DNA from 2 places in the Streptomyces sp. NPDC096012 genome. Region 1 is predicted to be linked to the other one. Evidence: riboswitches for the same ligand, from Rfam matches in the RefSeq annotation. Region 1 holds a riboswitch; the other holds the start of a gene.
What was found. Region 1 has a riboswitch for thiamine pyrophosphate ahead of ABVB68_RS31510 (purine-cytosine permease family protein). Riboswitches for the same ligand answer to the same signal wherever they lie in the genome.

Region 1 (15,671 bases):
GGTCCGTCATGCGCCGGATCTCGGCGAGGACGGTGAGCCCGTCCACGTCCGGCATCCGGATGTCCAGCAGGACGACGTCCGGGTGCGCTTCGCCGACCGCCTGGACGGCCTGACCGCCCGGCACCGCCGCCACGACCTCGATGTCGTCCGCCGAGCTGAGGATGTGGGTGAAGCCGCCCCGGATCAGGGCCTCGTCGTCGACCACCAGTACCCGGATCACCTGCGCTCCGCTCCTCGCACGTCCGCGGTTCGATGCGTACCACCCCGGGAGCCGTCCGCGAACATGCCCGGGGCGTTTCCGCCGATCGGCCGTACGGTCCCGGCCCGTCGGCCGACGGGGGTCCGGCCGGTTTCCGGGGCGCCTCCGGAGACGGACCGGTGAGCCGCGCCGGGTGCCCGGCCGGCATCGGTGGCACGACGGGGAATCTGTCGGCGGCTCCGCCGGACGAGGCGCCGCCCGTGGCCGCGGCGCACCGTTCGTCCTGGTGACGCCCGGCCGCGCCGTGACCGGCGTGGACACCGACATCGAGGCGATCCTGAGCTTCTGCGGCCCGTTGTTCCTGCTCATGGCCTCTGCACCGGCTGCGGGCCGGAACGCGGGCCGTCCTCGCCGCGGTCGGAGCGCTGATCCTTCCGCAGGCACTTTTCACGATACGGCAGTCCGCCGGGGCCGGTAAGCGGGCGGATGCCGTCCCCGACGCCCGGCACATCCTCCGTCCCGGCGGCGCCCCGCCCGGCGGCGCCCCCGGGACGGACGGCGGGGACCTGCGCCGGGGACCGACTGCGGGGGAGACGGAGGGAACGCGATCAGGTGCGGCGCCGGGCGCGCAACGGCGCGTACACGGCCAGAGCCGCGGCGAACGCCACGGGGTAGGCGAGGTCGGCGCCGTGCAGGGCCCGGGCGACCGGACCCACGTACAGGCTGGTGCTCATGAACGGCACCGCCACGGCGAAGGCGACGACGAACGCGGTCAGGGCCGGCCACCACGGCTGTGGCCGGGAGGCCTCCGCCGCCAGGTCGACCGGACGGCCACCGCGGGCCCGCGCGCGCACCACCCAGTCGACGATCACGATCGCGACGAACGCGGGGATCCAGTACCCGACGAACAGCAGCACGTTCTGGAAGCGGGCGGTCGTGTCGGCCGCGTGCATCCACAGCACCAGCGGGAAACCGAGCACCGCGGCGAGGGCCGCGGCCACCGGCCTCGGCAGCCGCACGCCCATGGTCTGCAGCGCCAGCGAGCCGCTGTAGTCGTTCATGGCGTTGCTGCACAGCGCCGCGAGGGCGACCGCGAGCAGCCCGAACGCGCCGAGCGCGCCGCCGCCGAGCAGGTCGTCGACGCCACGGGCGGTCTGGTCGGTGAACTGCGCGGCTCCCCACAGGCCCAGCGCCTGCACCGCGACGAAGGACACGGCGACGCCGAGCAGGGTGCACCAGAACATGCGCGGGCGGGACGCGGACCGGGGCAGATAACGGCTGAAGTCGCTGGCGTACGGGGCCCAGGACAGGGCCAGGCTGAGCGCGACGGTACAGGTGAGGACGAACGCGCCCGCCCGGTCCGCGCCGTGCACCGTCGTGGCCGTCGCGGGCTCGGCGCCGTTCAGGAGCTTCACCGCCAGGCACGCGAACGACGCCGCGAGCGCGAAGGTCATCACCGTCTGCAGCCGGTGGATCGCCTCGTATCCGAGCACCCCCAGCACGCCCTGTGCCGCCATCATCACCAGGACGCCCATCCAGAAGGGCAGACCGCACAGTTGGGCCAGCGCATCCCCGCCGAACAGGCCGATCAGCGCGTCCCAGGCGATGGACGACAGCCATTGCAGGGCGCCGGGCAGGGTGACGCCCCGGCCGAAGGCCAGCCGGGCCAGCGGCAGCTGTCCCGCACCGGTCTGACTTCCCCAGGTGCCCAGGTAGGCGGTGGGTATCGCGCCCAGCACGGTGCCGAGCACCACGGCGACGAGCGCGGTGGCGAAGTCCAGCCCGAGGGCGGCGCCGACGGTGCCGGTGAACACGCCCGTCATGGTCAGGTTGGGGGCGAACCAGACGGTGAACAGCCGCCCGGGGCCGCCGTACCGGGCGTCCTCCGGCACCGGCGCGATGCCTCGCGCCTCCACCCGCAGATCACCGGGAGCCGCCGGCATCCGCCCGTCGAAGACACGCTGCGGTTCGTCGACCGCCGCCTCGTCATGGGCATGCGGCAATGACATGTGACATCCCTCCGCCAGTCCTAACTGGTTCAGGTTCGACGGGTGTGATCTCAGCCCCCGCGTGGGGCACCCCGTGTCCAGGTACGGCGGCAAGGATAGCCCGGCCCGGCCGGCGGCACGGGCCGGGGGAACCGGAACCGGGCGAGGACGATGGCGGGCGCGGCACGCCGGCACCGGGGGACCGGCGAGGCACCGCGCGCCGCGGTCTCAGGCCAGCGGGCGGGCCCCGGGGTCGGGCAGCACCCTGACGTCGCCCGGATCGAGCACGTCGTGGTCCCCCGAGCACTCGACGACGACCCGTACGGGCGCCCCGCAGTCGCTGTGCAGGATGTCCAGGACCGGTCCCTCGGGGTCGGCGACGTACGTCTCGCCCCACTGCCGCAGCGCCACCAGGACGGGCCACAGGTCCCGGCCCTTGCGGGTGAGGCGGTACTCCCGCCGGGTCCGGCTGCCCTCCTCCCGGTACGGCACCGTGCGCAGGATCCCGGCGGACAGCAGCTTGCGGAGCCGGTCGGCGAGCACCGCCTCCGACAGCCCCACATGACGGTGGAAGTCGTCGAAGCGGCGCACCCCGTTGAAGGCGTCACGCACGATCAGCAGCGTCCACTTCTCCCCGACCAGGTCGAGGGTGCGCTGGACCGTGCAGTTCTCGGTGCTCATCTCCAGCCACTTCATGCCGTCAGCTGCGGCCGCGGACCACAGCATTAAATGCCGCCCGCACGCCACGAGCACCTGCATGCTGCTGCCCCTGCCCGCCGCCTGACCGGGCCGGCGACGGCTAGCTAGTTGATGCAGGTCGTCCATGACCGCGGCGAGCAGCCGCTCATGGACGTCCGTGCGGCCACAGAAGCGGGGGGAGTGGCCGAGACCGGGCCGGCGTCCAGGTCACGCGGTCAGCCGGGGCGACCCGGGTGCCGCGCCCGGTGGACGTTCCGCACGCTCACTCATTCAGCCGACGGGTGGAGTCACCGCAAATCGATTTCCGGCACATATTCTGCGAAAAACCCCGTCGGTGCCCACTCCATCGGAGATCAGAAATGCATGACCAGCAGCAGGCGAAGGAAGTCCCCCGGCGTCAATTCGTCGCGCTGTCCGGTGCCCTCGGTGCCGCGACGGTCCTGACGGGCGCGGCCGCGACGGTCGGCGGTTCCGCTGCGGCGGCGAGCGGTCTCGACGCTGGTCCGACCCCCGACTCGTGCCCCACCACGCTTCCCCCGGGCGGCACCAGCCCGTGCCCGCCCACTAGCCTCCAGGGCATCTGCGGCCGGCCCACGGACAACGACCCGCTGTGGCACGACGTCCAGTACTGCACCAGCGGAATCGTCCCCCCGCCGCCGCAGCCCAAGCCGGACTGCCTGAAGGTGACCTCGAATTACGTCGTGCTGCACGGAAAGCCGGAGACGACGCACAACTATCTCCTGTCGCCGACGTGCCGGGTCACGGGCATCGAGTGCCCGTTCCTCGTGACCAGCGGGCCGCCCAACTACTGGAACGAGGCGTGGCAGAACGCGCGCAGCGGCGGAGACGTCCCCGTGCAGTACCCGAACATCGGCCTGGGCATCAACTCACAGACCGCCCGCCGCTTCAACCAGCTCCACATCCACATGGCCGGCGTCCGGGCGAGCACGCAGCGGCGCCTCCAGGAACTCGAGTCGCAGGGCCGCATGGCCACGTCCCCCTCCCAGTGGGCGAACCCGGCCAACCAGGCCGCCGTCACGGGCTCGGCGGGCGACCGCGTGTACCGCATCCTCCGGCTCCCCAACCTCCAGGACAACCTCTTCGGCCTGCTCTACACGAACGTCGTCCGCCCCAACTCGCTGAACATGGCCGACCAGACGATCATCGTGGTCCCGAAGATGACCGCCGCCGGGTTCGCGGGTGCCTTCTACGTCCTCAACAGCGACACGTCGATCCACGACGGCACGAGCACATGCGACTACCTCCTCGTGTACAGCTGACGCACCTGTGCCGGGCGACCACTAGTACTCCAGTCAGAAATCGTTGCCTGAGCTGGTCGGCTTCGTCGTGCTGGTCGTGGTGGGGATGAACGAAGCCGGTTCGTGGGCGGCAGAGTCGGAGTCGGTGTCCTGGGGGCCCAGCACAGGTAGAAGGCGATTTCGCCGCTGCTCTGGGTGCGGCGGATCAGCAGATGCCGGGGGGCAGTCGGCCCCGATCTCGATCCAGGCCCAGTCGTAGTAGCGCGGCCTCTTCGCTCCGGCTCCGGCGCTCTGCCGGTGCCAGGTCGAGGCGGGCAGGCGGTCGGCCACGGCATCCGCGCGGGCGGTGGTCCGCCCCTGATTGATCAGCACCCGTGTGCCGCAGGCGACGGCCAGGAACCCGCTTGAACCGGCCCGCAATCCGGGACATGGCCAGGTCGAACAGGGCACGCCAACGGGCGGCATCTATGCTGTGGTCCGCGGCCGCAGCCTGATCTTCAGGAGTCCACACAACCCCTGGTGATCACGCGGTGGCCGCTCCAGATCCATCGGGTGTGACCTGCTGGTTCAGTCAGTGGGATCCGCGCCGGACGAGGCACGGGATCGACCGCCGATCGCGACATGCGTCAGCGGCCCGACGCCCGGATATTCAGCCCGTGGTTCCGGCACAGGGACGGTGTCACGGACTCGGCCGACGATGTCTCTCCCGGCCTGCGGCTGCGTGGCGATCGAGTGCAACAGATCGAGTGCAACAGGGGGTTGGGGATGGGCGAGGATCCACTCGTCACGGCGGTGCGGAACGGGGACGAGAACGCGGTCAGAATACTGCTCGAGGACGGGACGGATCCCGACGCCGTCGACGAGCAGGGCACCCCCGCACTCTGCCTGGCCATCTCAGCGTTCAACTCGACGATCGCCGGCTATCTGGTGGAAGGCGGCGCGGATCCTGACCGTCGGCTGCCCGACGGGAGCACCCCACGATTGCGGGCCGTCGACAGCGGTTCCATCGGCCTCGTCTTCGGCATGCTCGGTGGATCGGCCCTCATCGGCGAGGCCACCCGCGCGGAACTGCTGGCACGCGCCCGGCAGTGGCACGAGACAGGCCCGGTCACCATGCTCCGGGAGCTGACCGGTACCTCGGATGCGGTCGAGCGGGTTCGCATCCGGGACAAGGAGTGGTCCACCGATTACCACGTGCTCCGGCTCGGCGGAATGACCGTCCGCGACGGCCACACAGGGATTCTCACCGTCCTCGAGAAGCACTTCGGACTGCACGTGGGCTTTGACGAATTGGCGGCCCGCGCGTGCGCACTCGAGTACCCGGACCGTGAACACGCCGTCTGGTCGGAGATCGTCCACACCGTTGCCCGGAGACAGGACGACGAGACCTGGGAGGCTGCGGCGGCACTGCGGGGCCATCCCGATCCCCTGCACCGCCGCTTCGGCGTGGAGGTCCTGGTCTGCCTCCACATCGAGGCTGACCTGACGAACGTCCCGAGCCCGTTCGAGCAGCGCATGCTCGAGCTCTTCCTCGACTGGGCGAAGCAGGAGCAACACTCGGACGTCCTGGCCGAGATCCTGGCCGGCCTGAGCCACCATGAGGACCCGAGGATCGAGCCACTGGGGCTCTCCTACCTCGCCCACCCTGCCCCGCGGGTACGCGCCGGGGTGCTCTCGACCCTGAGAATCGTGGACTCGGAGAGGTCGGGGCGGCAGACGTTCACACCCGAGGGGTTGAACGCCATGCTCGCGCTGGCCCGGGACACCGACGCCTCCGTCCGCAAGGGCGCCGGCTACCAGCTCGCGCACAGCCTGAATCCGGAACCAGCCATCGGGGACACCCTGGCCGGCCTGCTCGACGACGCGGACCAGCAGACTCGGATCTGGGCCGTCTACGGACTGGCCGAGCGGGACGAACCGCGCTGCGTTGACGGCGCCGACCGGGTGGGACCCGTCGACGAGTACGAGTCATGGTCCTGGATACTCGACGCGCCCTCACGGTACGAGCAGCGCCAGAGGGAGCGGGAAGCACCAGCCACGACCGAGTAACGAATGCTCGCCTCCGCATCCCATTGTGTGTCGGCTGTGGTCATCCGGGCCTGCTCCGCCCTGCCCATCCGGTACACGATGCGGCTGGGCGCCCGGCCCCGACGCTCACGAACCTCGATCCCGGAACCCACCGACGAAGCCCTCGGCCACATGCGACCAACACGAGATCGCGAAGTCGCACCGGAGTACTAGACGGCGGGCTCGACGGCCTCCCGGTCCGCCGTGCCCGCGGGGCCCGGCAGCGTGAGGACGGCCGCGAAGGCGAGGACGGCCACGGCGGCGAAGAAGTAGAAGCCCCACGGGTGGCCGACTCCGGCGGCGACCAGGGCGCCCGTGACCGACGGGCCGACGATGGAGCCGATGCGCCCGATGCCGGACGCCGAGCCGAGGGCGGTGCCGCGGACGGCGGCCGGATAGAAGTTCGTCACATAGGCGTAGACCAGCACCTGCGCCGAGAAGACGAACACCCCGGTCAGGAACACGACGGTGTCGAGCAGCAGATCACTGTGCATCCTGACGCTGAGACAGGCCAGCATGCCCACCGAGACCGCGAACCACCCCGCGGTGGTGAGCCTGATGCCGCGCCGGTCGGCGACGAAACCGCCCAGCACCAGCCCCGCCACCCCGCCCACGTTGAGGATGAGCAGCTGGGTGACGGCCGTGGGCACGGGGTAGCCGGCGTCGTTCATGAGCTTGGGCAGCCAGGTGTTGAGGCCGTAGACCAGCAGCAGGCCCATGAACGAGGCCACCCAGATGCCGATGCCCGCGCGGAGGTAGGCCGGCTTCAGCAGGTCGGCGAACGGCACACGCCGGGGTCCGGGCGTCTTCCGGGCGCGGACGAACGCCTCCGACTCCGGCAGCCGGAACCACTGGACGACCGCGACGACGAGTCCGGCGGCGCCGAGGACGTAGAACAGCACCCGCCAGTTGTCGGTGACCTGAAGGGCCAGGAGCGAGGTGATCACGGCGCCGGTGTGGTAGCCGGTCATGGTCAGGGTGCTTGCGCGGGCCCGGCGTTCGGCGGGCATGTGCTCGGCCATCATCGTCAGCGACACCGGCATGCAGGCACCGAGGCCCAGACCGGCGACGAGGCGGAGCACCGCGAACATCGCGACGGAACCGGCGAGCGGCACCAGGAGGGTGAAGACCGAGAAGAGCACCACCGAGCCGATGAGCAGCGAGCGCCGGCCCAGCCGGTCGGCCAGCGGGCCGACCAGGACCGCGCCGATGGCGACGCCGACGAGCGACAGCGTGGCGACGGTGGTCGCGTCCCCCGCCGTCATGCCGAGGTGACGGGTCTTGAGCAGCGTCGGGATGATGGCGCCGAGGACGACGAGGTCGTAGCCCTCGAGCATGACGGTGGTCCAGCACAGGACGACCGTCCAGACGTTGCGTCCGGAGGCGCCGGTCGACGCGGAGGCGCCGGACGCGTGGGAAGAGGCGACGGATGCCATGGTGATTCCCCCCTGGGAGCGGCTGTGGGAGAGGAGGACGGGGACGGTGTGCGCAACTCGCGGCCGGGGACCGCTGGTCGTGGGCGCGGTGCCGGACGGCTCAGAACGGGTAGTCGGCGATGTCCGGGCGGACGGTGACCCACTGCGTCTCGGTGAAGGCCTCGACGTTGGCGGCGGCACCGCCGAACCGGGACCCGGTCCCGGACGCCTTGACCCCGCCGAAGGGCGCGTTCGGCTCGTCGCCCACGGTCTGCTCGTTGATGTGGATCTTGCCGGAGTCGATCCGGTCGGCGAGCTTCATCGCCGTACCGACGTCACCGAGAATGCCGACGGACAGCCCGAACTCGCAGTCGTCGACGATCCGCGCCGCCTCCTCCAGGGTGGAGAAGCCGAGGACGGGTGCGACCGGCCCGAAGATCTCCTCCCGCCAGGCCGGCATGTCGGTGGTGACGCCGCTCAGCACCGTGGCCCGGTACCCGGCGCCCACGATCTCGCCGCCCGCGGCCAGCGTCGCGCCCGCCGCGACGCTGGCGGTGACGATGCCGTGCACCCGCTCCAGTTGCCGCCGGTCGATGATCGGGCCCAGCGCGACGTCCTCCCGGGCCGGGTCGCCGACCGGCAGCGCCGCGGCCTTGGCGGCGAGCGCGGCGGTGTACTCCGCGAGCAGTGACTCGTGCACGAGGTGGCGGCCGGTCGTCATACAGATCTGCCCCTGGTGCAGGTACGAGCCGAACGCCCCGGCGGAGGCCGCCGCGTTCACGTCCGCCCCCTCCAGCACCACCAGGGCGTTGTTCCCGCCCAGTTCCAGGTGGGCCCGCTTGAGCAGACGGCCCGCCCGCTCGCCGATCGCCCGCCCGACGGGGGTCGATCCGGTGAAGGAGACGACCCGCACCTCGGGGGCCTCCACGACCGCCTGGCCCACCGACCCGTCACCCGGGAGCAGATGGAGCACACCGGACGGCAGCCCGGCCTCCTCGAAGACGCGCGCGATCACCACGCCGCCGCTGACCGCGGTACGCGGATCGGGCTTCAGCAGCACGGAGTTGCCGAGCGCCAGTGCCGGCGCCACGGAACGCAGCCCCAGGATGAGCGGGAAGTTGAACGGGGCGATCACGCTCACCACCCCCGCGGGACGGCGCCGGGCGAGCGACCAGCGGACGTCCTCGGACGTGAGCACCTCACCCTGGGGATGCGTCGGCAGCGCCGCGCACTCGAAACACTCGCCGATGGCCAGGCGCACCTCGGAACCGGCCTTGGCCCGGACCGAGCCCGCCTCCCGCACCAGCCACTCCTCGATCTCGGCGGCATGCTCCGTGAACAGCTCGCCCGCACGGCGCAGCACCGCCGCCCGCGCCTGCGGTGAGGTGGCCGCCCAGGCCCGCTGCGCCCCGGCGGCGCGCACGGCGGCGCGGCCCACGTCCTCGGGTGCGGCCAGCCCCACGGTGCCGAGCTGCGACCCGGTCGCCGGCTCGGTCACCGGCTGTTCGTGTGTGGCGTCCCGCCAGCCGTCGCTGAAGAACCTCTTGCTCCAGACGTCGCTGTCCAGCAGTGTCATCGGTTTCCCTTCCGTCACCGTGAAGTCGGTGAGCCGTCCGAGGAACGGGCTTGTGGGCACAGTGTGTTCAGGACGGCGTGGTCAGCGCCGTGTCGACCTGGATCAGCCGGGGGCGGTCCGGGTGTTCGGCCAGTACGGCCCGCAGCTCCGCCGCGCCCGCCACGTGCCGGGCGGCTACGCCGTAACCCTCCGCGATCCGGGTGAAGTCCAGCCCCGGGATGTCCAGGCCCGGCGCGTCCGGCACCCCCAGCAGCCCGCCGAACCAGCGCAGTGCCCCGTAGGTCCCGTTGCGCAGCAGCACCACGGTGAGGGGCACCTGGTGCCGGGCCGCCGTCCACAGGGCGGTGATGCCGTAGTTGGCCGAGCCGTCCCCGATCACGCCCACGACCGGGCGGTCCGGCTGGGCCATCGCCACCCCGACCGCGCCGGGCAGCCCGAAGCCCAGGCCGCCGGCCGCCGGGAAGTAGTAGGAGCCGGGCCGGCGCAGGTCCATCTGGCGCCACCACGAGGAGTTCGTCGAGGTCGACTCCACCACGTACGCCGTGTCGTCGGGCTGTTCGTCCCGGAGGGCGGCGAACACCTCCTCGGGATGCAGGCGGGGCCCGTCCGCGGCCGGCGGCGCGGGCACCGGCCGGTAGCCGGTACCGGCCGCGTCCGGCACGTCGGGCGCGTCGATGGACTTCACCAGCAGCTCGATCACCGCCGCGGGGTCGGCGACCAGTGCCTCGCCCATCGGCGCCCGAGCGGCGGCGCCGGCGTCCTCGGTGACCTGGATCAGCCGGGTGCCCTCCGGCAGATACCGCCCGGGGAGGTACTCGTGGTAGCGGAAGACCGGAGCGCCGAGGACCAGGACGAGGTCGTGGCCCTCGAACGCCCGGGAGACCGGTTCGATGCCGGCGGGCAGCACTCCGCGGAACAGCGGGTGGCGGTTGGGGAAGGGCAGCCGGAACAGCGACGGCGCCGCCCACACCGGCCCGCCCAGCCGCTCGGCCAGCCGCACGGCGTCGTCGAAGAGCCCGGCCGAGTCGATGTCGCCGCCCAGCACCAGCACGGGCCGCCGGGCGGCGGCGACCGCCTCGGTCAGCGCGCGCGCCTGTTCCGCGCCGGGCACGCCGGCGTGCAGCACCCGCCGGTCCAGCACGGCCGACGCGTTCTCGTCCGCGTCGGCCGCCCAGTCGTCGTACGGGACGGACAGATAGGCCGGCCGGCGCTGGAGCCGCGCCTCGAAGACCGCCTGCGCCAGGGCGCGCGGCACGTCCTGCGCGCAGGCCGGCTCGGCCGCCCAGCCCACGAGCGGCCGCATCAGCGCCGGAGCGTCCACGTTGGCCAGGTTCGCCTCCGGTCCGATGGCCGGCCGCACCTGCTGGCCGGCCACGATCACCAGGGGCGTCCGTGAGGCCACGGCGTTCGTCAGCGCGCCCATCGCGTTGCCGGAACCGGAGGCGGCGTGCAGGTTCACCAGCACCGGACGGCCGCTGGCCTGGGCGTACCCGTCGGCCATGCCCACGACGGCGCCCTCGTGCAGCCCCAGGACGTACCGGAACCCGTCCGGGAGGCCGGCCAGGAAGGGCAGCTCGTTGGAGCCCGGATTACCGAAGACCGTGGTGAGCCCCTGCCGGGCCAGGAACTCATGGGCGATACGACGCACAGACGGCACAGCTGTTCCTCTCGGAGTGACGCGCCACAGCTCCTTCCGGAGTGATGCAGCACACGCTAGGGAGCGCGCGACATGGTCACCAATAGATGTTGATGGCCCGCGATATAGAGTCCGTCGATATGAGCAGCTTCGACCTCAATCTCGCCCGTGTCTTCGTGCTGCTCTACGAGACCGGCAGCGTCACGGCCACCGCCGAGACACTGCACGTCACCCAGCCCACCGTCAGCTACAGCCTGGCGAAGCTGCGCCGTCACTTCGACGACGAGCTGTTCCGCCGCACCGGCCGGGGCCTTACCCCGACCGCCGGTGCCCGCCGCCTGTACGAGCCGCTGCAGCGGGCCCTCGCCGAGATCGACGGGGCGATCCGGCAGGGTGACGACTTCGATCCCGCGACGATGGCGGGACGCTTCACCGTCGCCCTTTCCGACCTGGGGGAGGCGACCCTCCTGCCGCGCCTGCTCGCGGCGGCCCGCGAGCGTGCGCCGCGGGTGTCGTTCACCGTCCGCGCCCTGGACGTCGACGAGGCCGAGAGCCAACTGCGCCGCGGCGAACTCGACGCCTTCGTCGCCACGCCGGTCCTGACCTCCCACCGCACCGTGCGCATACCGCTCTTCCACGAGCGCTACGTCGGTATCGTCGCCGCCGAACACCCCCGGGTCCGCGGCACCTCGGTCACCCTGTCGCAGCTCGCGGCCGAGCACCATGCGACGGTGTACGGCCCGAGCGGTCACGTCGTCCCCCGGTCCGTGCTGGCCAACCACGGACTCCTGGACCGCGTTGCCGTCGACGCCACCCGTTTCACGATGCTTCCGTACCTGCTCGAGCGGACCGACCTGATCGCGGTCGTCCCCGAGTACGTGGGCGAGGTCTTCGCCGCCTCCCACCGACTCCGCCTGGTCCGGCTCCCGTTCGAGATCGAGCCGATCGAGATCGCGCTCTACGCCCGGCACGAAGCCTCGCGCAGCCCATCCCAGCGCTGGCTGGTGCAGTTCATGGCCGAGGTCCTGGGTGAACTGGTCAGTCCGGCCCAGCTGCCACCGGGCCCGGCGCCCGAGGGACCGGCCCGCTGACCCGGGCGTCCGCCGGCCGCGGGTCACCGACCCGGGTGCCGTGCCCACCATGGGCCGCTGACCGGGGTGCGGTGCGGACCGTGGCCCGCCGACCCGCGTGCGGTGCGGACGGTGGCTCGCTGACCGGGGTGCGGTGCGGACGGTGGCTCGCTGACCGGGGTGCGGTGCCGACCGTGGCCCGCCGGCCCGCGTGCGGTGCCGACCGTCACCCGCCGGCCCGCGTGCCCTGCCGGCCCTGCGGACGGTCGCGCGCCGACCCTCGGGAGGTTCTGCCGCCCGCTGCCCGCTGCCCGCTGGTCCGCGCCCTGCCGGCCGCGGCCCGGCGGCGCCGTGGTTCCGGCTCACTGATTTCCTCCCAGTGAATCCGTGCATTGGCATGGACCTGACCCAAGAGGGCCGCTAGGCTCTGCCCCGTCGCACATGAGAGCGCTCTCAGCAATCGGCTGTTCCACCCCCACTTCTGGAACGACGAAGGGCAACTCCCGTGAGACACAGAAAACTTGCGCATGCCGCCGTGGCCGCACTGCTGACGCTCGGTGGCGTGAGCGCGGCGGGTGCGTTCCCGGCGTCGGCGACCGGCTCGCACCCCGGTGCCGCCTCGGCCACCGGCTCGGACTCCGGTGCCGCACCGGCCGCCGCGGCCAAGCCGGCCTCCGACGCACTGGTGTCCGCCATGCGGCGGGACCTGCACCTGACGCGGCAGCAGGCCGAGGCCAGGCTGGCCGCGGAGCGCACCGCCACCGCGATCGCCCCGAAAGCGCGCCGCGCGGCCGCGGCCGCCTACGCCGGGTCCTGGTTCGACGCCGTGAGCGGGCGCCTGACGGTGGCCCTCACCCACGACGCGTCGGCCACCACGCGCCGGGCGGTCGCCCGAACCGGGGCCGCCGTCCGCACCGTCGAACACAGCGCCCGGACGCTCGACACGGCCAAGGCGCGCATCGACCGGCTGCCCGCCCCCGCGGGTGTCAGCGGCTGGCACGTCGATCCGGCCGCCAACACGGTCGTCGTGGACGTCGTGCGCTCCGAGCGTTCCGACAACGATGTCCGGCGCTTCCTGGCCCGTGCCCGCAAGGCGGGCCCCGTCACCGTCGGGACGGTCTCGTCGGCCCCCCGGACCTTCGCCGCGGGCACCGTGGGCGGCGACCCGTACTACACGGGCAACGTCCGCTGCTCCATAGGATTCTCGGTGTACGGCGGCTTCGTGACCGCCGGGCACTGCGGACAGCCCGGCGCCGGGGTCAGCGGCTGGGACGGCTCGTACATCGGCACCTTCCAGGGCTCCTCGTTCCCGGACAACGACTACGCCTGGGTCAGCGTGGGCAACGGCTGGTGGACCGTCCCGGTGGTGCTGGGCTGGGGCACGGTGCCCGACCAGCTCGTGCGCGGCTCGGCCGTGGCACCCGTCGGGTCCTCGGTCTGCCGTTCGGGATCGACGTCGCACTGGCACTGCGGGACGGTGCTGGCCATGAACGAGACCGTCAACTACAGCCAGGGCGCGGTGTACCAGATGACCAAGACGAGCGTCTGCGCCGAACCCGGTGACTCCGGCGGCTCCTTCATCTCCGGAGATCAGGCCCAGGGCGTCACCTCGGGCGGCTGGGGCAACTGCTCCAGCGGCGGCGAGACCTGGTTCCAGCCGATCAACGAGATCCTCAACCGCTACGGCCTGACCCTGCACACGTACACGGGCTGATCCACGCGGACGGCGGGCCGGCCGGCTCCACGCCCCGTACGCCGGCCGGTTCGGCGACCCCTACGTCGGCCGGCCCGGCACCTCGTGAGCGGGCCGGCCTCGCGCCCGTCGGCGGGCCGGCTCCGCACGCGCGCCGAACCCGACAGCCACGGCCCGGGGCCGGCCACGGCCGCGTCAACGGGCGACGCGGCGTGCCCCGCGCCCTCGCCGGAGGCGCAGCGCGACGTACACGAGATCGGCGACGAGGACGACGGCACCGATGACCAGCAGATAGAACAGGCCGTGGACGGCGAAGCCGATGATCCCCAGGACCAGGGCCACGAGGACCAGCAACAGGAACACGCTCATCGAAACTCCCGGCGGCTGCGACGCGTCAACGGCGGGCGAGGCGTCGTTCACCGCCGGCGCCCGTCGCGTAGTCCAGTTCGTAGTGGGCGAAGACGGCCGGTTCCTCGGTGGCGGGCAGTTCGCCGTCGGTGTCGATCGCCGGTGCCTTCTTGACCACGTCCTTGCTGTAGGTGACCTTCACGTATCCGGGGCCGACCGTGGCACCGCCGAGCGGGACGAACGCCAGGCGGCGACGGGTGGGCAGGCCCATGGTCACCGTGGCGAAGAAGGCCTGGTCGGTGACCGTGTCCACATAGACCGACTCCAGTGTGCCGATCTTGTGGCCGTCCCGGTCCACCACGTCGTGCCCCCGCCATTCGCGGATGTCGCCGGCCTCGAACATCGTGACCTCCTCCAGTGGGGTGACCCCGAGCGCCCCCGTGATGTCTTCGCCCCACGCCGGGCGTCCGAGCGTCCGCCGCCCGCGCAAGGGCCGCTCATCGTCGCTCGTCGCGTCGGCCACTGCCTCAGCCTCCTCGTCACCGGGGTGCGGACGCCTCTTACACCCTGCGGGAGTGCCGCCGGGTCCGCACCCGGGCGGACCCTGCGGGAGTGCCGCGGGGTCCGCACCCGGGCGGACCCTGCGGGAGTGCCGCGGGGTCCGCACCCGGGCGCAGGGCCGGTCCGCCCCCGCGACCAGCCGAACGGCCGTCCTCCGAGTGCGTCGCCGTCCGGCCGGGGCGAGGGTGGCGCTGTGCCCCAGGTGATCGTGTACCCGCCCGCGGAGGACGGCGGCCGCCGCGTCCGCGTCGGCCCCACCTTCGCCGGGATGGCATACACGCTGATCGACATCGTCGAGTTCCTGCGGGCGGCCGGTATGGACGACGTCGAACCGGAAGACGTGACGAGCGCCGAGTGGATCGAATGGCGGGGCGGCGGCCCGGCGGCCTGGCAGGGATGATCGCCCGGAGGCCTGCCGGCGATGACCGCCCGACGGCCTGCCAGTGATGACCGCTCGACGGCCTGCCGGTGATGACCCGGCCTGCCGTCGATGGCCGCCCGACGTCACCGAGGCGGTGACCGCCTGAGCGTGCCGGGGCGGTGGGCCGAGACCGTCCCTCGGCCAGGGACCGGCGCCGACGAGGACGTCCCGTTCGGTCGTACCCACCGGGCGTGCCCCTCCGCCGCGTCGGATAGTGGTGGTGGGGCGACGTCCCCGGCAGCTCTCGTCCCCTGGCGCAGGAGGCTCGATGCCCGCTTCACGGTCCAAGGTCGCGCTCACCGGCGTCGCCCTGCTCGGCCTGGCGCTCACCGCCTGCCAGGACCGGGCCTCCGGACAGATCGAGGCCTGGAACGGCGCCCGGCACGTGCAGACCATCTCCAATCCGCCGATCAAGGGCTGTCACCGTTTCCGTCAGGACGTGACCCGGGTCGTCAACTACACGCAGAACAGCATGCTCCTGTACACGACCCCGAACTGCACCGTGCCGCCCGGCAAGGAAAGCATCTACCTGGACATGCAGTCCGAGGACGTGGCCGTCCTGTCCAACGGTCCATGGCGCAGCTACTCCTTCCCCTCCCACTGACCGCCGCCCCGTCCGGCACCACGGTCCTGTGGCGTCGGGGCGAAGAGAACCCGGGAACGGCGTGACGCGACCCGCCGAATTCGATGTTCCGCCGGCCGCTCGACTGCCCAGGGAATGTCGTATTCCGCGCACTCG
Region 2 (15,671 bases), on a different contig from region 1:
GGCTTCCATTCCCCGGCGACCGACCCGTCATGCCGGGCGGTGCACCTCGATCATACGGCGCAAACCCCTCGTTCGGGGGGCTTGTGGCGTACTCCATCCGCTGCCGAGCCGCTGATCAGCGGCTCGCCCCGGGCGTGCGCTCAGGCTCCTGCGGCACCCGGCGTCTCACCGAGCACATGCAGCTGGGTGGCGACGGAGTGGAACGCGGGCAACTCGGCCGCCCTGGCCTCCAGCTCGAGCAGCGCGTCGAGGGCACCTGGCTCGGTGTCCACCAGGACGCCGGGCACGAGGTCGGCGAAGACCCGGACACCGTGCACGGCGCCGACCCGCAGGCCCGCGCCCTCGACCAGCGCGGTGAGCTGGTCGGCGGTGAACCGGCGCGGCATCGGGTCGCCGGTGCCCCAGCGGCCGTCGGGGTCCTGGAGGGCCTGCCCGGCCTCCTTGAAGTGGCCGGCGAGGGCGCGGGCGAGCACGGCGCCGCCGAGGCCGGCCGCGAGGAGGCTGAGGACGCCGTCGGGGCGCAGTGCGGCAACGGCGTTGCCCAGGCCCTCGGCCGGGTCGTCCACGTACTCCAGGACGCCGTGGCACAGCACGGCGTCGTAGCCGCCGCGCTCGACGACGTCGAACAGGCCGTGGGCGTCGCCCTGGACGCCCCGGACCCGGTCGGCGGCGCCGGCCTCGGCGGCGCGGCGCTCCAGCGCGAACAGCGCGTTCGGGCTGGGGTCGACGACGGTGACGCGGTGGCCGAGGCGGGCGAGGGGCACCGCGAAGTTGCCGCTGCCGCCCCCGGTGTCGAGGACGTCCAGCGCCTCCCGGCCCGTGGCCTTGACCCGGCGGTCGAGGGCGTCCTGGAGGACCTCCCAGACCACGGCGGTCCGCAGGGAGGCGCGCGGGCGGGAGGGGTCGGAGCGCAGCGGCGTCGCCTGAGGGCGGTGGGGGGAGACGGGCGGGCGCATCGGGTCCGACACGGCAGTTGACTCCTCGGCGCGGCACCGCCTGTGGCCGGCGGCGTGAACGGGACACCTCCCCGGCCCCGGGTCGGGAGACGGGAAGGCTTCAGCTCTTCCCACCCTATTGCCTTCGGCGCCGTACCCGGTCACCGCGGCGGCGGTGGGCCGGGTACGTCTCGTACGGCGGACGAACCGGTGGTCAGCCCGTGTCCGGAAGGCCGCTCGGCGTCCCCGGGCCGTCCCGTTCGCCGCCCTCCTGGCGGGGCTGGGGCAGGATCGGCTGCAGGACGAGGGTCCGCTCCACGATGCGGATGAACATCGCCACGTCGCGTATCAGGTCGTCGGCGTCCCGCTGTCCGGCGGCGTCCCGGATGCCGGCCTCGGCGCGGGCCCGGCGGGCGGCGCCGGAGGCGAACAGGGCGCTCCATTCGGTCAGCTCCGGGGCGATCTCGGGCAGCACCTCCCAGGCGCTGCGGATCCGGGCCCGGCGGCGCGGCGAGGTCTCGGGGCGCCCCCGGGCGGCGAGCACGGCGGCCGCGGTGCGCAGGGCGGCGAGGTGGGCCGTCGCATAGCGCTCGTTCGGCGTCGTCAGGACGGTGGCTTCCTCCAGGCCGGCGCGGGCCTGGGAGAGCAGGTCGAGGGCGGCGGGCGGGGCCGTGGCCCGGCGGAGCACGGGGTGCACGTCGCTCGCCGGGCCGGTCAGTGAGGGGGCAGGGCCGGTGGCGCGGCGCCGACGGGCGGCGGCTGCGGACGAGTTGGCCATGACGAACCTCCTGTCGTCTGGTGACGGCACGGGTGCCGTATGTGCCCATCGTGCGGTATGGCACTGACAATCCGTTCTGACCTGGGCCTTTGCTTCGATCTACCGTTCGGGCGTATTTTTGTACTGACCAGTCAGTTCAAATCTGCCAGGCAGGGGGGCTCGTGGACGGCGTCGACGTCACGGCCGAAGACCTCGGACTCAAGGGACCTCGGGGGTGGGCCTTCAGTGGCATCACCCTCGAGGCGGAGCCGGGTTCGCTGATCGCGATCGAGGGACCGTCCGGCTCCGGCCGTACGTGTCTGCTGCTCGCGCTCACGGGACGCATGAAACCCACCGAAGGGGTGGCCGCGGTGGGCGGGTTCAAACTTCCCCGGCACATGGCGGCCGTGCGCCGGGTGGCCGCCGTGGCCAACGTGACGGGGGTGACCGATCTGGAGCCGGCCCTGACGGTGGGCGAGCACCTGCGCGAACGCGCCCTGCTCCAGCGCAGGTTCGGCGATTCCCTGCGCGAGGTGCTGCGGCCCCGCCCCCAGCGCGTCCACGAGGAGCGGCTGCGGGTGGACGCCGCCCTGGCAGCCGCCGGACTCGACCTCGAGACCCTCCCCAAGGGTTCCCGGACGGCCGTGCGCGACCTGGAGCGGCTCCAGGAGCTGCGGCTGTCCGTGGCCCTGGCCCTCGTCGGGCGGCCCCGGCTGCTCGGTGTCGACGACATCGACGTGAAGCTCTCGGACTCCGAACGCGCCGAGGTCTGGGGCCTGTTGCGGTCCCTCACGCGCGCGGGGACGACGGCCGTGGCCGTGTGCCGCACCGCTCCCGAGGACTGCGTTCGGGTGTCCACCGTGCGGCGCGACGGCACGAGCGGCCCGGCGGACGACCGCAACGGATCCGGGAACGGCGGCCGGGCTGACGGACGGAGCGCATCGGGCAACGGCGAACCGCCGGACGGCCGGAGCGAGCCCGAGGACGGCGCCCCGGCCGACGGCGCCCACAAGACCGACCGCGGCGAGCCGGAGGAGGAGGCCCGTGATGCGCTCACCGAGGCTGGCCGCGCTTGAGCTGAGGCGTTTCGGACGCGGAGCTCTGCCGCGCGCCGCCCTGGTCGCGCTGCTCGTGCTGCCCCTGCTCTACGGCGCCCTGTACCTGTGGTCGTTCTGGGACCCCTACGGCCGGCTGGACCGCATCCCGGTGGCCCTGGTCAACGACGACAAGGGGGCGACGGCGGCCGGGAAGAAGGTGACCGCCGGCGACGACATCGTCGACGGGCTGCGCGACAGCCGGACGTTCGAGTGGCACGAGGTGAGCGACGAAGAGGCCCGCAAGGGCGTCGAGGACGGCACCTACTACCTGTCGCTGACCATGCCGGCCGACTTCAGCGGGCGGATCGCGTCCAGTTCGGGTGACTCCCCCGAGACCGGCGCCCTCCAGGTGCGCACCAACGACGCGAACAACTACATCGTCGGCCAGATCTCCCGCACGGTCTTCAGCGAGGTGCGCTCGGCCGCGTCCACGAAGGCGTCCCGGACGTTCCTGGACAAGATCTTCGTCTCCTTCTCCGACATCCACGACAAGACCGCCACGGCCGCCACGGGTGCCGACAAGCTGAACAACGGCATCGGCAAGGCGGAAAAGGGCTCCAAGGACCTCGCCGACGGACTGAAGGACGCCAAGGGCGGCAGCGGCGAGCTGGCCAAGGGGATCGCCAAGCTCGACAAGGGCGCCGGAGACCTCCAGGACGGCTCCCGGCAGGTCGCCGACGGCACCCAGACGCTCGCCGACCGGGTCAACGGTGTCTACGGCGAGGCGGGCCCGTTCCTGAAGGGCAACGAGAAGACGATCGGGGACACCGCCGCACTGGTCGCCGACTCGGCCGGGGCGGTCGCGGACAACCTCGACGTCCTGGTGGAGCACGCGCCGGGCGCCGCCAAGGCCGCCCACGCCTCCTCCGCCGTCCTGGACGGGATCTACGAGGCGCGCTGCGGGAGCGCCGCCCTCCCCGACCCCGCCTGCCCGGAACTGAAGCGGGCCAAGAAGGCCGCCGCCGAGGTGGCCACGGTCGCCGACGACCTCAACACCCTCGTCGCGGACCAGGACGGTGACCTGAAGACGATGCGGGACAACCTCGGCACCCTGCGGAAGCAGGCCGAGGCACTCGAGAAGCGCGCCCCCCACCTCGCCGAGGACGTCGACGACGCCGTCAAGAAGATCAACAAGCTGAACACCGGTGCGCACAAGGTGGCCGCGGGTGCCGAGAAGCTGCACACCGGGCTCGGCACCGCCCACACCGGCGCGGTCGCCCTGGACAAGGGGATCGGCACCGCCGAGTCCGGCGCCCGGACCCTGGACGGCGGCCTGTACAAGCTGTCCGACGGCTCGGGGAAGCTGGCGGGCGGGCTGCACGACGGCGCGAAGAAGATCCCGGACTACGGCAAACGGGACCGCGACCGGCGCACCGGCGTGATGGCCGACCCGGTCCGACTGGCCTCGCACGATCTGCACCACGCGCCGAACTACGGCACCGGATTCGCGCCCTACTTCATCCCACTGTCCCTGTGGGTGGGCGCGATGGTGGCCTACATGCTGATCCCGCCGCTCAACCGGCGCGCCCTCTCGGCCGGTTCCTCCGCCTGGCGGATCGCGTTCGCCGGCTGGCTGCCGGTGGTCGCGGTGGGCGCGGCGCAGGTGGCCGCCCTGATGGCCGTACTGCACTGGGCGATCGGTCTGCAGATGCTGCACGCGGCCGGCACGATCGCTTTCCTGTGCCTGGTCGCGGCCTGTTTCGCGGCGCTCGTGCAGTGGCTCAACGCCCGCTTCGGCGCGGCCGGCCGGATCCTGGTGCTCGCCCTGCTGATGCTCCAGCTGACCTCCGCGGGCGGCACCTATCCCGTGCAGACCAGTCCGGGCTTCTTCAGCGCGATCCACCCGTTCCTGCCGATGAGCTACATCGTGGAGGCGCTGCGCCGGCTGATCACCGGTGGCGGGCTCGGGCCGGTCTGGCAGGCGTGCGCCGTGCTCGGCGCGTTCACCCTGGGCGCCCTGGCGCTGACCGCCCTCACCGCCAGGCGGCGCCAGGTGTGGACGCCGTCCCGGCTGCACCCGGAGTTGAGCCTGTGATCCCCGGGGAGTCTCGGCACGCGCGCGTACCTGTGAGAATCGGGGCCATGGAAAGCAGCAGCGCCAGGTCCGGCGGCAGCACGCGCCGTGAGGCCACCCGGCAGAAGCTCTACGAAGCGGCCGTCACGCTCATCGCCGAGCAGGGCTTCTCCGCCACCACGGTGGACGAGATCGCCGAGCGGGCCGGGGTCGCGAAGGGCACCGTGTACTACAACTTCGCGAGCAAGTCGGTCCTCTTCGAGGAGTTGCTGCGGCACGGGGTGGGCCTGCTCACCGCCTCCCTGAGGGAGGCGGCCGAGCTGACGGCGGCCGCGGGCGGCGGCAAGGTGGACGCGCTGGACGCGATGATCCGCGCGGGACTGGTCTTCATCGACCGCTACCCGGCCTTCACCCAGCTGTACGTGGCCGAGCTGTGGCGCACCAACCGGGCCTGGCAGTCGACCCTGATGGTGGTCCGGCAGGAGGCCGTCGCGGTCGTCGAGGGAGTGCTGCGCGAGGGTGTGGCCGCGGGCGAGTTCAGCGACGAGATCGACGTGCAGCTGACGGCGGCCGCGCTGGTCGGCATGGTGCTGGTGGCGGCGCTGGACTGGAAGGCGTTCCAGCCGGAGCGCTCCCTGGACGACGTCCACTCGGCGCTGTCCCGGCTGCTCCAGGGCCGGGTCAGCGGCAAGGTCTAGGAACGCCGTTCGGGGATTCCCCCGCACGCACGCGAAGAGGCGCCGGTCCGCTGCCGGACCGGCGCCTTCCCGTCCCCCGTGACTCCCCCGTACTTCCTTCCCGCACTCCCCCGTACGGGCTTCGTGCGGATCCCCGTGGTGGTCTTCCCCGGGACCCCCTGTCTCGCTTCCGCCGACGGATCGGCGGAAGGAGCGGCCGGTGGGCGGCGCCGTTCCGCCGCCCCGTGCCGGCGGTGCCGGGCCGCGCCCCGGCCGTGGCTCCACTCTCCCGTCCCCGGGGCCCCGGTCCCATCCGCGCGCGTACTCATCCTTGGGCCTAGGTACGGGTACTCAGCCGTCCGCGCGCATGGCCGGGACTCCGCGACGCGCACTGGCTACGATCGCGTGCGTGTCCGTACTCCCTCTCGTCTTCACCAGCGGCTGGGCCAGCGGCATCAACGCCTACGCGGTGGTGCTCCTGCTCGGTCTGTTCGGCGTGACCGGGGTGAGCGACGACATCCCGCAGACGCTGCAGCGGCCCGAGGTGCTGATCGTCGCAGGTGCGCTGTTCCTGTGCGAGGCGGTCGCCGACAAGATCCCCTACGTGGACTCGGCGTGGGACGCCGTGCACACGGTGGTCCGGCCGCTCGCGGGCGCCTGGGTGGGCGCGCTGCTGGCCGGGCACAGCGGCTCGCTCCCGGATGTGGCGGCCGGGCTGCTCGGTGGTTCGACGGCGCTGGCCAGCCACACGGTCAAGGCCGGGACGCGGATGGCGGTCAACACCTCGCCGGAGCCGTTCAGCAACTTCGCGCTGAGTCTCGCCGAGGACCTCGGAGTGGGCGCCGTCGTGGCGTTCGCGATGTTCCACCCGCTGGCGGCGGCGGTCGTCGCGGGCGTCCTGCTGGCCGGCGGGCTGCTGACACTGGTGTTCCTCGTCTCCCGCATCCGGCGCTTCCTGCGCCGCAGGGCCCAGCGGCGGGAGGAGCGGCGCCTGGCGGCGCGGGCGCCCTGACCTGTGCCGGAGCCGCCCGCCGACCGGATTGTCGGTGGTGGTCGATAGAGTCGCGGACATGGCACGGATTGCGGTGATCGGCGCTGGGATGGGCGCGATGGCGGCTGCCGCCCGGCTGGCCGTCGCGGGCCACCGGGTGGTGGTGTACGAGCGCACGGAGACGTACGGCGGTGCGGTGCGCCGCTTCGAGCGGGACGGGTTCGCCTTCGACACCGGCCCGGGGCTGCTGACGCTGCCCGCCGTGTACCGCGACCTGTTCCTCAAGACCGGCAAGGAGCCGCTGGAGGACTGCGTCGAGCTGGTCCAGGTCGACCCGGCGTCGCGGCACGTCTTCGCGGACGGCACCGAGGCCGTGCTGCCGAACGCCTCGCGCGCGGGCGTGGTCGCGGCCCTGGACGAGGCGCTGGGCGCCGGGGCGGGCGAGCGCTGGGGCGACTTCCTGGTGCGGGCCCGCGAGGCCTGGGACCGCACCCGCCGGCCGCTGCTGGAGGAGCCGCTGTGGCCCAACTGGCCGGTGCTGATGGAGAAGGAGCCCTACCCGGGCGTTCCGTACCGGCGGCGGTTGCGCACCCGGCGCGCGGTCAAGCTGTTCGAGATCGGCAGATGGGAACTGCGCGATCCCCGGCTGGCCCAGCTGCTGGACGGCTACGCGCTCGCCTACGGCGTCGACCCCGGGATCGCCCCGGCGAGCGCGGCCGTGCTGCCGTACATGGAGCACGCCTTCGGCAGCTGGTACGTGCGCGGTGGCATCCGGGAACTGGCGCGCGCGGTGTACGACCGGTGCCTGAAGCGGCGGGTCGAGTTCGTCTTCGGCGCCGAGGTCGCCCGCATCCTGGAGAAGGACGGCCGGGCGGCCGGGGTGGAGCTGGCCGACGGCACGGTGTGCGATGCGGACTTCGTCCTCGGCACGGGGCCCTGGCGGCTGGGCGGCCTGGTCCCGGGCAAGGAGTTGTACGGCGCGCGGGACGTGCCCCCGGACCCCGAGGACCGGTACCCGGGCCGGGTGGTGGTGTGCCTGGCGCTGCGGGGCGCCCGGGAGCCCGGGGCGGTGCATCGCACAGTGGTGCACTCGGCCGACGGCGACGGCGATCTGGAGCTGTTCCGGCACGGGGTGGTGCCCGACCTGCCGACGGTCGTCGTGGACCGGCCGGACGACCCGGCCCTGCGCCCCGGCGGGGAGCACGAGTCCATGGTGCTGACGGCGACGGTGCCCGCGGCGACGGAGTACGACTGGGCCGCGCCGGGCGCCGCCGACGCCTTCGCGGACCGGCTGGTCACCGCCGCCGAGCGGGCCGTGCCGGGGTTGCGCGAGCGGGTGCTGTGGCGCGAGGTCCGCACGCCCCTGGACACCGAGCGGGAGACGGGGGCCACGGGCGGTGCGGTCCCGCCGCCGGCGCTCGCCGCGCCCGAGGGGGTGCTGCATCCGGCCAACAGCACCGCGCTGGCGGGTCTGTTCACCGTCGGCGGCTGGTCCCATCCCGGCGGCGGCCTGCCGCACGCGGGCATGTCGGGCGCACTGGCGGCCGGCCTGATCGTGGAGGGCCCGGACTTCCGCGGCTCTCGGTGAGCCGGTGCACGGCGGCCCGGCAAGCGGTACCGCTCGGCGTACCCGGGTTTCGGAGGCCGTAGCGCCCGTCGTGCCGGCGCCGCAGAAGCCGTAGCGCCCGTCGTCCCCGCCGCCGCGGAAGCGGTACCGCTCATCGCTCCCCGGCGTACCCCGCGCCCCGCAAGCGATACCGGCGCCCGGAAAGCGGTACCGCTCGGCGTACCCGGCGCCTGAAAGGCCGTACTGCTCGCCGTACCCGGCGCCTCAAAGGCCGTACCGCTCGGCGACCCCGCGCCTCAGAAGCGGTACTGCTCGTCGTACCCCGCGCCGGGGTGCGGGTGTTGCTCGCCCGTCTGGTACGGGTACGGCTGCTCCTGCGGGAGTTCGCCGCCGTAGGTCTCGTCGGTGCGCTGCTGAGGCACCCACACCCCGCCGGACGGGGTCTCGCCGTAGCCGCCGGTGGCGTACGGATCCTGGGTGTAGCCCTGCTGGCCGTACTGCTGCTGCCCGTAGCCGGTGTCGTACGAGGTGCCGCCGTAGGCCTGGGTGCCGATGTACGGGTCGGAGTAGTTGGCGTAGGCCTGCTGGCCGCTGGTGTCGTAGCCGTAGTCCTGCTGGCCGTAACCGGAGTAGCCGTAGGCGTAGTTCTGGTCGGCGCCCGGTGCCTGGGCGGCGCCCGCGTGCGCGGCGGTGTCGCCGTAGACGCCGTAGGAGCCGGTGTCGTCGGGAAGGGGCTGGGGCTCGTAGACGGAGGCGGCCTCGGCGCCGGTCTCCCCGGCGCCGCGGGCGGGGGTGAAGACGTCGTCGCGGTCGTAGTCGGCGTAGTCCGGGCGCTCCTGGCCGTAGCCGGCGTCCCCGTGGCCGGCGCTCTCGGCGTCCTCGGCGCTCTCGGCGGTCCCCGGGTCGAAGTCCTCCGGCGCCGGGGCCTGGCGCTCCGTCCTGCCGCGGCGGCGCTTGCTGCCACCGCCGGTCTCGGCCTCGGGGCGCTTGACCGCCCAGCCCGCGGCGAAGCCGCGGCGGAACGACAGCGTGACGTAGGTCTGCCCGGTCGCGAAGGCGATCGCGCCCAGCCCGATCACGATCACGGACGGCATCAGCACGCCGAGCACGACGCCGAGGAAGCCGACGAACGCGAGCAGCCTCCAGCGCAGCCGCGCCTTGTACTGCAGCAGCACCTCGCCGAGCAACCACAGTGCGACGACGCCGAATGCGATGTAGAGGACCGTCCAGCCCATGTACGCCCCTCTCCCAGTGGCCGCTACGCAGTGTGTCGTATCGCGTGGCGGCCGGTCTAGGCCCGCGGGGGGTGGTGCAGGCCCAGGTTCTCGTAGATTTCCAGGGTCGCCGTGGAGTTGTTGAGCGTGATGAAGTGCAGTCCGGGCACTCCTTCGGACAGCAGCCGCGCGCAGAACTCGGTGGCGAACTCGATACCGATGGAGCGTACCGCCGCCGGATCGTCCTTGGCTGTGAGGATCCGCTCTTTCAGGGCATCCGGGAAGATCGCGTTGCTGAGCTTCGGCAGCCGTTCCAGCATTCTCACGCTGGTGACCGGCAGGATCTCCGGGATGACCGGGGTGTCGCAGCCGGCGGCGGTCACGCGGTCGCGCAGCCGCAGGTACGACTCCGGCCGGAAGAACATCTGTGTGATGGCGTAGTCCGCGCCCGCGCGGCACTTGTCCACGAAGCGGGTCACGTCGGTGTCCCAGTCCGTGGAGCGCGGGTGCATCTCCGGGAACGCGGCCACGCCCACGCAGAAGTCGCCCGACTCCTTGATGAGCCGGACGAGTTCGGCCGCGTACGTCAGTCCCCGGGGGTGTGCGATCCACTCGCCCATCGGGTCGCCGGGCGGATCGCCGCGCACCGCGAGCATGTTGCGGATGCCGGCGTCCGCGTACTGGCCGATGATGTTGCGCAGTTCGGCGATGGAGTGGTCGACCGCGGTGAGGTGGGCGACCGGGGTGAGCGTGGTGTCGGCGACGATCTGCTGGGTCTCCCTGACGGTGCCCGCGCGGGTCGAGCCGCCGGCGCCGTAGGTCACGGAGACGAAGTCGGGGGCGACCGCCTCGACCCGCCGGAGGGCGCTCCACAGGTTCCGCTCACCCTTGGGGGTCTTCGGCGCCGAGAACTCGAACGAGTACGTCGTCTTGCCGGTGGCCAGGATGTCACGCACGGTGCGTGCGCGATCGGTCCTGGTGGATGCGGTTCCTAGGGCCATACCCGCAGGTTAGCCACGGGTGGGCGGTCCCCCAACCGCACACCGGAAATTTGGCCGATTTGTCGTTTTCTTGTCCATCAGGTGGACGGGAGGCCTCATCCCGGGGTCACTGGCGAACGTCGACGGCGGACGACGCGTCCCCGGAGCGGACGGCGCGTCCCCGGAACCGCTACCGGGTCTCCCGCAGCCGCTTGGCGAACTCCGCCGCCGCGGCGCCGGGGTCGTCCGCCTCGGTGATCGCGCGGACCACGACCACCCGGCGGGCGCCGGCGTCCAGCACCTGGTCCAGGTTGCCCAGGTCGATGCCGCCGATGGCGAACCAGGGGCGGTCGGTGCCCAGCGCGGCCGTGCTGCGGACCAGGTCGAGGCCGGGTGCCGGCCGGCCGGGCTTGGTGGGGGTCGGCCAGCACGGGCCGGTGCAGAAGTAGTCCACGCCCTCCTGGACGGCGGCCGCGGCGGCCTCCTCCTCGGCGTGCGTGGAGCGGCCGATCAGGACGCCGTCGCCGAGGAGCGCGCGGGCCGCCGGGACGGGCAGGTCGCCCTGACCGAGGTGCAGCACGTCGGCACCGGCGGCGTGGGCGACGTCCGCCCGGTCGTTGACCGCGAGGAGCTTGCCGTGGCGGGCGCAGGCCTCGGAGAAGACCCGGAGGTGCTCCAGCTCCTCGGCGGCCTCCATGCCCTTGTCGCGCAGTTGGACGATGTCGACACCACCGGCCAGGACCGCGTCGAGGAACTCGGCGAGGTCGCCCTGGCGCGCACGGGCGTCCGTGCACAGGTACAGGCGGGCGTCGGCGAGCGCGGCGCGGGCGGTGTCGGACATGTGCGGGTCCCCCCATGGTCGGAGTGGTGGCCGGTGGCGTGCGGGCTGGGAGCCGCACGCCACCTCCTGGCGCGGTCGGCTCAGACGGCGAGCGCCTGGGCGCGGCGCTTCACCTCCGTGCCGCGATTCTCGCTCAGGGCCTGCGCGGGGGTGCCGGGCAGGGTCGGGTCGGGGGTGAAGAGCCACTCCAGCATCTCTTCGTCCGTGAAGCCGTCGTCCCTCAGGAGCGTCAGGGTCCCGGACAGGCCCTTGACGACCTTGTCCCCGTCGATGAAGGCGGCGGGGATGTGCAGTGCCTTGTTCTCACCTCGGCGTACGGCGATGAGCTGGCCCTCCTTGACCAGCTGCCGCACACGCGTCACCTCGACGCCGAGCTGTTCGGCGATGTCGGGGACGGTGAGCCAGGCGGGGACGAGAGCATCGATCTTCGTGTCAATCTCGGTCACGGAATCTAGCCTGCCATCCCCCACCGACAGTCGGAAGTCAGGCAGGTCCACGCGAGCGCTCCGCGGGACGCCGCCCGGGGTCGCGACGGACGTCGCCACGGGCTGCCCCGCGCGCCGCGGCAGCGTCCGGCCGCGCGTTCCGCGGGACGCCGTGGCTCCCGGTCACGATCCCCGAACCCGGTCACGCCGTCGCTCCCGGTCAGGGGCGTCGCACCCGGTCACGGGCGGCAGCGTCCGGCCGCGCGTTCCGCGGGACGCCGTGGCTCCCGGTCACGATCCCCGAACCCGGTCACGCCGTCGCTCCCGGTCGAGTCCGGCCGCGCGTTCCGCGGCACGCCGTCGCTCCCGGTCACGATCCCCGAACCCGATCACGCCGCCGCTCCCGGTCAGGGGCGTCGCAGCCGGTCACGGGCGTCACACCCGGCCAAGCGTCGCTCCGGGCTCGGCGTCGCACCCGGTCACGCGGCGCTTCTCGTCACGGCGTCGCCGGCCGGTCGGCGGTGGCGTCCTTCAGGGGCCGGGCCGGGTCCGCCAGGGCTTCCGGGTCCAGGTGGCGGCCCGCCTCGATCAGCCGCCGGCCCTGGGCCAGATCGCGCGGCCGGCCCACCGCCAGCAGGGCCACCAGCCGCTCCCCGCGCAGCCAGCACACCGTCCAGGCCGGCCCCGTCGGATCACCGCGCCACACCAGGCGGTCGGCCGCCGCGTGGTGGCCTGCGTACTGGACGAAGCGCCCGAACTGCTCGGACCAGAAGTACGGCACCGGGTCGTAGACGGCGTCGGTCTCGCCGAGGATGTTGGCGGCGACCGTGCGCGGGCCCTGCAGGGCGTTGTCCCAGTGGTGGATGAGCAGCCGTTCGCCGTAGCGCGCCGAGGGGAAGGAGGCGCAGTCGCCGACGGCGTACACGTCCGCGACGCCGGTGCGCAGGCGGGCGTCGGCGAGCACCTCGCCGTGCGCGCCCAGCTCGACGCCGGAGCCGGCCAGCCAGCCGGTGGCGGGGCGGGCGCCGATCCCGACGACCACGGCGCCCGCGGGCAGCCGCGTGCCGTCGGCGAGCACCACGGCGCCGGGCTCGACGCGCTGCACGCGCGCGTGGGTGCGCAGTTCGGTGCCGCTGTCGGCGTACCAGGCGGCCATCGGCGCGGCCACCTCGGCGGGCAGCGCGCCGGCGAGCGGCCGGTCGGCGGCCTCCACGACGGTCACGGCGCAGCCCGCCAGCCGGGCCGCGGTGGCGAACTCGGCGCCGATCCAGCCGGCGCCGACGACCACGATGTCGTGCTGCCGCTCCAGCACGGGCCGCAGCCGCTCGGCGTCGTCCAGGGTGCGCAGCAGGTGCACGCCGGGGACGCCCTCGGTGCCGGGCAGGGTGATCGGCTCGGCGCCGGTGGCGAGGACCAGGACGTCGTAGGGCACCGGGCCCGCCTCGGTGTCCAGCTCGCGCTCGGCGGGGCGCACGCCCAGCGCCTCGCAGCCGAGCCGCAGCTCGACGCCGAGCGCCTCGAAGTCCACGTCGAAGGCGGAGCCCTCGGCCTTGCCGAGCAGGACGGCCTTGGACAGCGGCGGCCGGTCGTAGGGCTGGTGCGGCTCGGCGCCGATGACGGTCACGGGGCCCCGGAAGCCCTGGTCCCGCAGGGCGGCCGCGGTCTGCACGCCGGCCATGCCCGCGCCCACGACGACCACGCGCCGCTGTGCCGCCGGGGTCTCTTGCGCTGTCTGCTCGCTCACCCGATCACCTTAGACACGTGACGGTGCGTCAGTCAGGGGGCGTGCTCGGTGACCTGCTCCACAACACTCGTACCGGCCCCGGGCTGCGACTCCCACTCCCAGGTCTCCGCCAGTCGCACGCGGCCGTCGGGCAGCTCGGTCACCTGCGACACGCAGTGCCCCGAGGACGTCGTCCCGTCCGTCTTGAGCTGCACGTAGCGGAAGTCCAGCCGGTCGCCCTCGCGGGTGCCGATCAGACGGCCGCGCACGACGTCGCCGCCCGCGTACTCGGCCCAGACCGCCCCGTCCTCCTCGTGGTACGTGAACCGGGTACGCGTACCCACCTGACCTGGGGACTGGTCCGCCACCGGGGCGAGGACCAGTCCGTCGAGCGAGCGGGCCATGACAGGGGCTCCCTTACGGGTGACGAGTGCTGCGGGCTAGGCTGGCCACCGTACAAGCACTCGCGGGAGCCCGGGCGCACCGGGCTGAGAGGGAGGCTGGCGGCCTCCGACCGTACGAACCTGATCCGGGTCATGCCGGCGAAGGGAGGGGCTGGACGCCCATGTCCTCACGTACGTCCGACGTCCTCGTCATCGGGGGCGGAATCATCGGTCTGGTCACGGCGTGGCGCGCCGCGCAGCGCGGGCTCGCCACGGCCGTGGTCGACCCCGAGCCCGGCGGCGGCGCGGCCCAGGTGGCGGCCGGGATGCTGGCCGCGGTCACCGAGCTGCACTACGGCGAGGAGCGGCTGCTCGCCCTGAACCTGGAGTCGGCGCGCCGCTATCCGGACTTCGCGGCCGAGCTCACCGACCTGACCGGCCTCGACCTCGGCTACCGCCGCTGCGGCACCCTCGCCGTCGCGCTGGACGCCGACGACCGCGCCCACCTGCGGGAACTGCACGCGCTGCAGCAGCGCTCGGGCCTGGAGGCGGAGTGGCTGTCGGGGCGGGAGTGCCGGCGGCTGGAGCCGATGCTGGCGTCCGGGGTGCGGGGCGGCCTGCGGGTCGACGGTGACCACCAGATCGATCCGCGGCGGCTGGCGGCGGCCCTGGTGAGCGCCTGCGAGCGGGCCGGAGTGGTCTTCCACCGGGCCTGGGCCGAGCGGCTCGACGTGGTCCGGGAGCGGGCCGCCGGTGTCACCACGGCGGACGGCACCGGGCTGCGCGCGGACCGGGTCGTGCTCGCCGCGGGGAGCATGAGCGGACGCCTCGCGGGTGTGCCGGAGGCGCTGCTGCCGCCGGTGCGGCCGGTGAAGGGGCAGGTGCTGCGGCTGACCGTGCCGGGCCGGTTCGCGCCGTTCCTGAGCCGTACCGTGCGGGCCGTGGTCCGCGGCAGCCACGTCTACCTGGTGCCCCGCGAGAACGGCGAGCTGGTCGTCGGCGCCACCAGCGAGGAGCTGGGCTGGGACACGACGGTCACGGCCGGCGGCGTGTACGAGCTGCTGCGCGACGCCCACGAACTGGTGCCGGGCATCACCGAGCTGCCGCTGACCGAGACCCGCGCCGGGCTGCGGCCCGGCTCCCCGGACAACGCGCCGCTGCTCGGCCCGTCCGGCCTCGACGGCCTGCTGCTGGCCACCGGGCACTACCGCAACGGGGTGCTGCTCACGCCCGTGACGGGGGACGTCCTGGCGCACGCGCTGGTCACCGGCGACCTTCCCGAAGAAGCCCGCCCGTTCACGCCGACGCGATTCGGCACCGTCCTCACGGAGCAGCCCGCATGACCCTCTCCGTCACCATCTCCGTCAACGGGGAGCGCCGGGACATCGCCCCCGGCACCGCTCTCGACTCCCTCGTCAGGGCCCTCACCCCGGCGCCCTCCGGGGTGGCGGCCGCCGTCAACGAGACCGTCGTCCCGCGCGCCCGGTGGGCGGACACCGCGCTCGCCGAGGGCGACCGCGTCGAAGTCCTCACCGCCGTCCAAGGAGGCTGACCCATGGCCGACGATCCCTTCGTTCTCGGCGGAGTGCCCTTCGGCTCCCGTCTGATCATGGGCACGGGCGGTGCGCCCAGCCTGGACGTGCTGGAGCGGGCGCTGGTTGCCTCCGGTACGGAACTGACGACGGTCGCGATGCGGCGGGTGGACCCCTCCGTGCACGGCTCGGTGCTCTCGGTGCTGGAGCGGCTCGGCATCCGGGCGCTGCCGAACACCGCGGGCTGTTTCACCGCCGGGGAGGCCGTGCTCACCGCCCGGCTGGCCCGGGAGGCGCTGGGCACGGACCTGGTCAAGCTGGAGGTCATCGCCGACGAGCGGACCCTGCTGCCGGATCCGGTGGAGACGCTGGAGGCGGCGGAGACGCTGGTCGACGACGGGTTCACGGTGCTGCCCTACACGAACGACGACCCCGTCCTCGCGCGCAGGCTGGAGGACGTGGGCTGTGCGGCGGTGATGCCGCTCGGTTCCCCGATCGGGTCCGGGCTCGGCATCCGCAATCCGCACAACTTCCA

Region 2: linked by a shared signal. The riboswitch ahead of thiO (glycine oxidase ThiO) and the one ahead of ABVB68_RS31510 (purine-cytosine permease family protein) in region 1 are both predicted to bind thiamine pyrophosphate.

What each region holds. Positions count from the first base shown of each region.
Region 1 is NZ_JBEOTD010000045.1:40,306-55,976, forward strand. Features, by position in the region: gene ABVB68_RS31505 (response regulator) at 1-220, opposite strand, end outside; gene ABVB68_RS31510 (purine-cytosine permease family protein) at 808-2,208, opposite strand; TPP riboswitch at 2,198-2,292, opposite strand; gene ABVB68_RS31515 (winged helix-turn-helix transcriptional regulator) at 2,416-2,883, opposite strand; gene ABVB68_RS31520 (CDP-diacylglycerol diphosphatase) at 3,246-4,166, shown strand; partial or broken gene ABVB68_RS37060 (IS701 family transposase) at 4,298-4,565, opposite strand; gene ABVB68_RS31525 (ankyrin repeat domain-containing protein) at 4,911-6,194, shown strand; gene ABVB68_RS31530 (MFS transporter) at 6,383-7,648, opposite strand; gene ABVB68_RS31535 (aldehyde dehydrogenase family protein) at 7,749-9,203, opposite strand; gene mdlC (benzoylformate decarboxylase) at 9,271-10,860, opposite strand; gene ABVB68_RS31545 (LysR family transcriptional regulator) at 10,980-11,930, shown strand; gene ABVB68_RS31550 (S1 family peptidase) at 12,415-13,623, shown strand; gene ABVB68_RS31555 (hypothetical protein) at 13,798-13,971, opposite strand; gene ABVB68_RS31560 (PRC-barrel domain-containing protein) at 13,997-14,353, opposite strand; gene ABVB68_RS31565 (hypothetical protein) at 14,705-14,911, shown strand; gene ABVB68_RS31570 (hypothetical protein) at 15,201-15,536, shown strand.
Region 2 is NZ_JBEOTD010000008.1:15,575-31,245, reverse strand. Features, by position in the region: gene ABVB68_RS10900 (methyltransferase) at 141-968, opposite strand; gene ABVB68_RS10895 (SAV_6107 family HEPN domain-containing protein) at 1,150-1,713, opposite strand; gene ABVB68_RS10890 (ATP-binding cassette domain-containing protein) at 1,875-2,768, shown strand; gene ABVB68_RS10885 (YhgE/Pip family protein) at 2,740-4,824, shown strand; gene ABVB68_RS10880 (TetR/AcrR family transcriptional regulator) at 4,872-5,501, shown strand; gene ABVB68_RS10875 (DUF4126 domain-containing protein) at 5,890-6,492, shown strand; gene ABVB68_RS10870 (phytoene desaturase family protein) at 6,551-8,059, shown strand; gene ABVB68_RS10865 (SCO2102 family sporulation regulator) at 8,335-9,273, opposite strand; gene metF (methylenetetrahydrofolate reductase [NAD(P)H]) at 9,330-10,253, opposite strand; gene thiE (thiamine phosphate synthase) at 10,423-11,073, opposite strand; gene ABVB68_RS10850 (Rv2175c family DNA-binding protein) at 11,154-11,519, opposite strand; gene ABVB68_RS10845 (NAD(P)/FAD-dependent oxidoreductase) at 11,995-13,242, opposite strand; gene ABVB68_RS10840 (avidin-fold protein) at 13,275-13,625, opposite strand; TPP riboswitch at 13,678-13,789, shown strand; gene thiO (glycine oxidase ThiO) at 13,787-14,947, shown strand; gene thiS (sulfur carrier protein ThiS) at 14,944-15,156, shown strand; gene ABVB68_RS10825 (thiazole synthase) at 15,160-15,671, shown strand, end outside.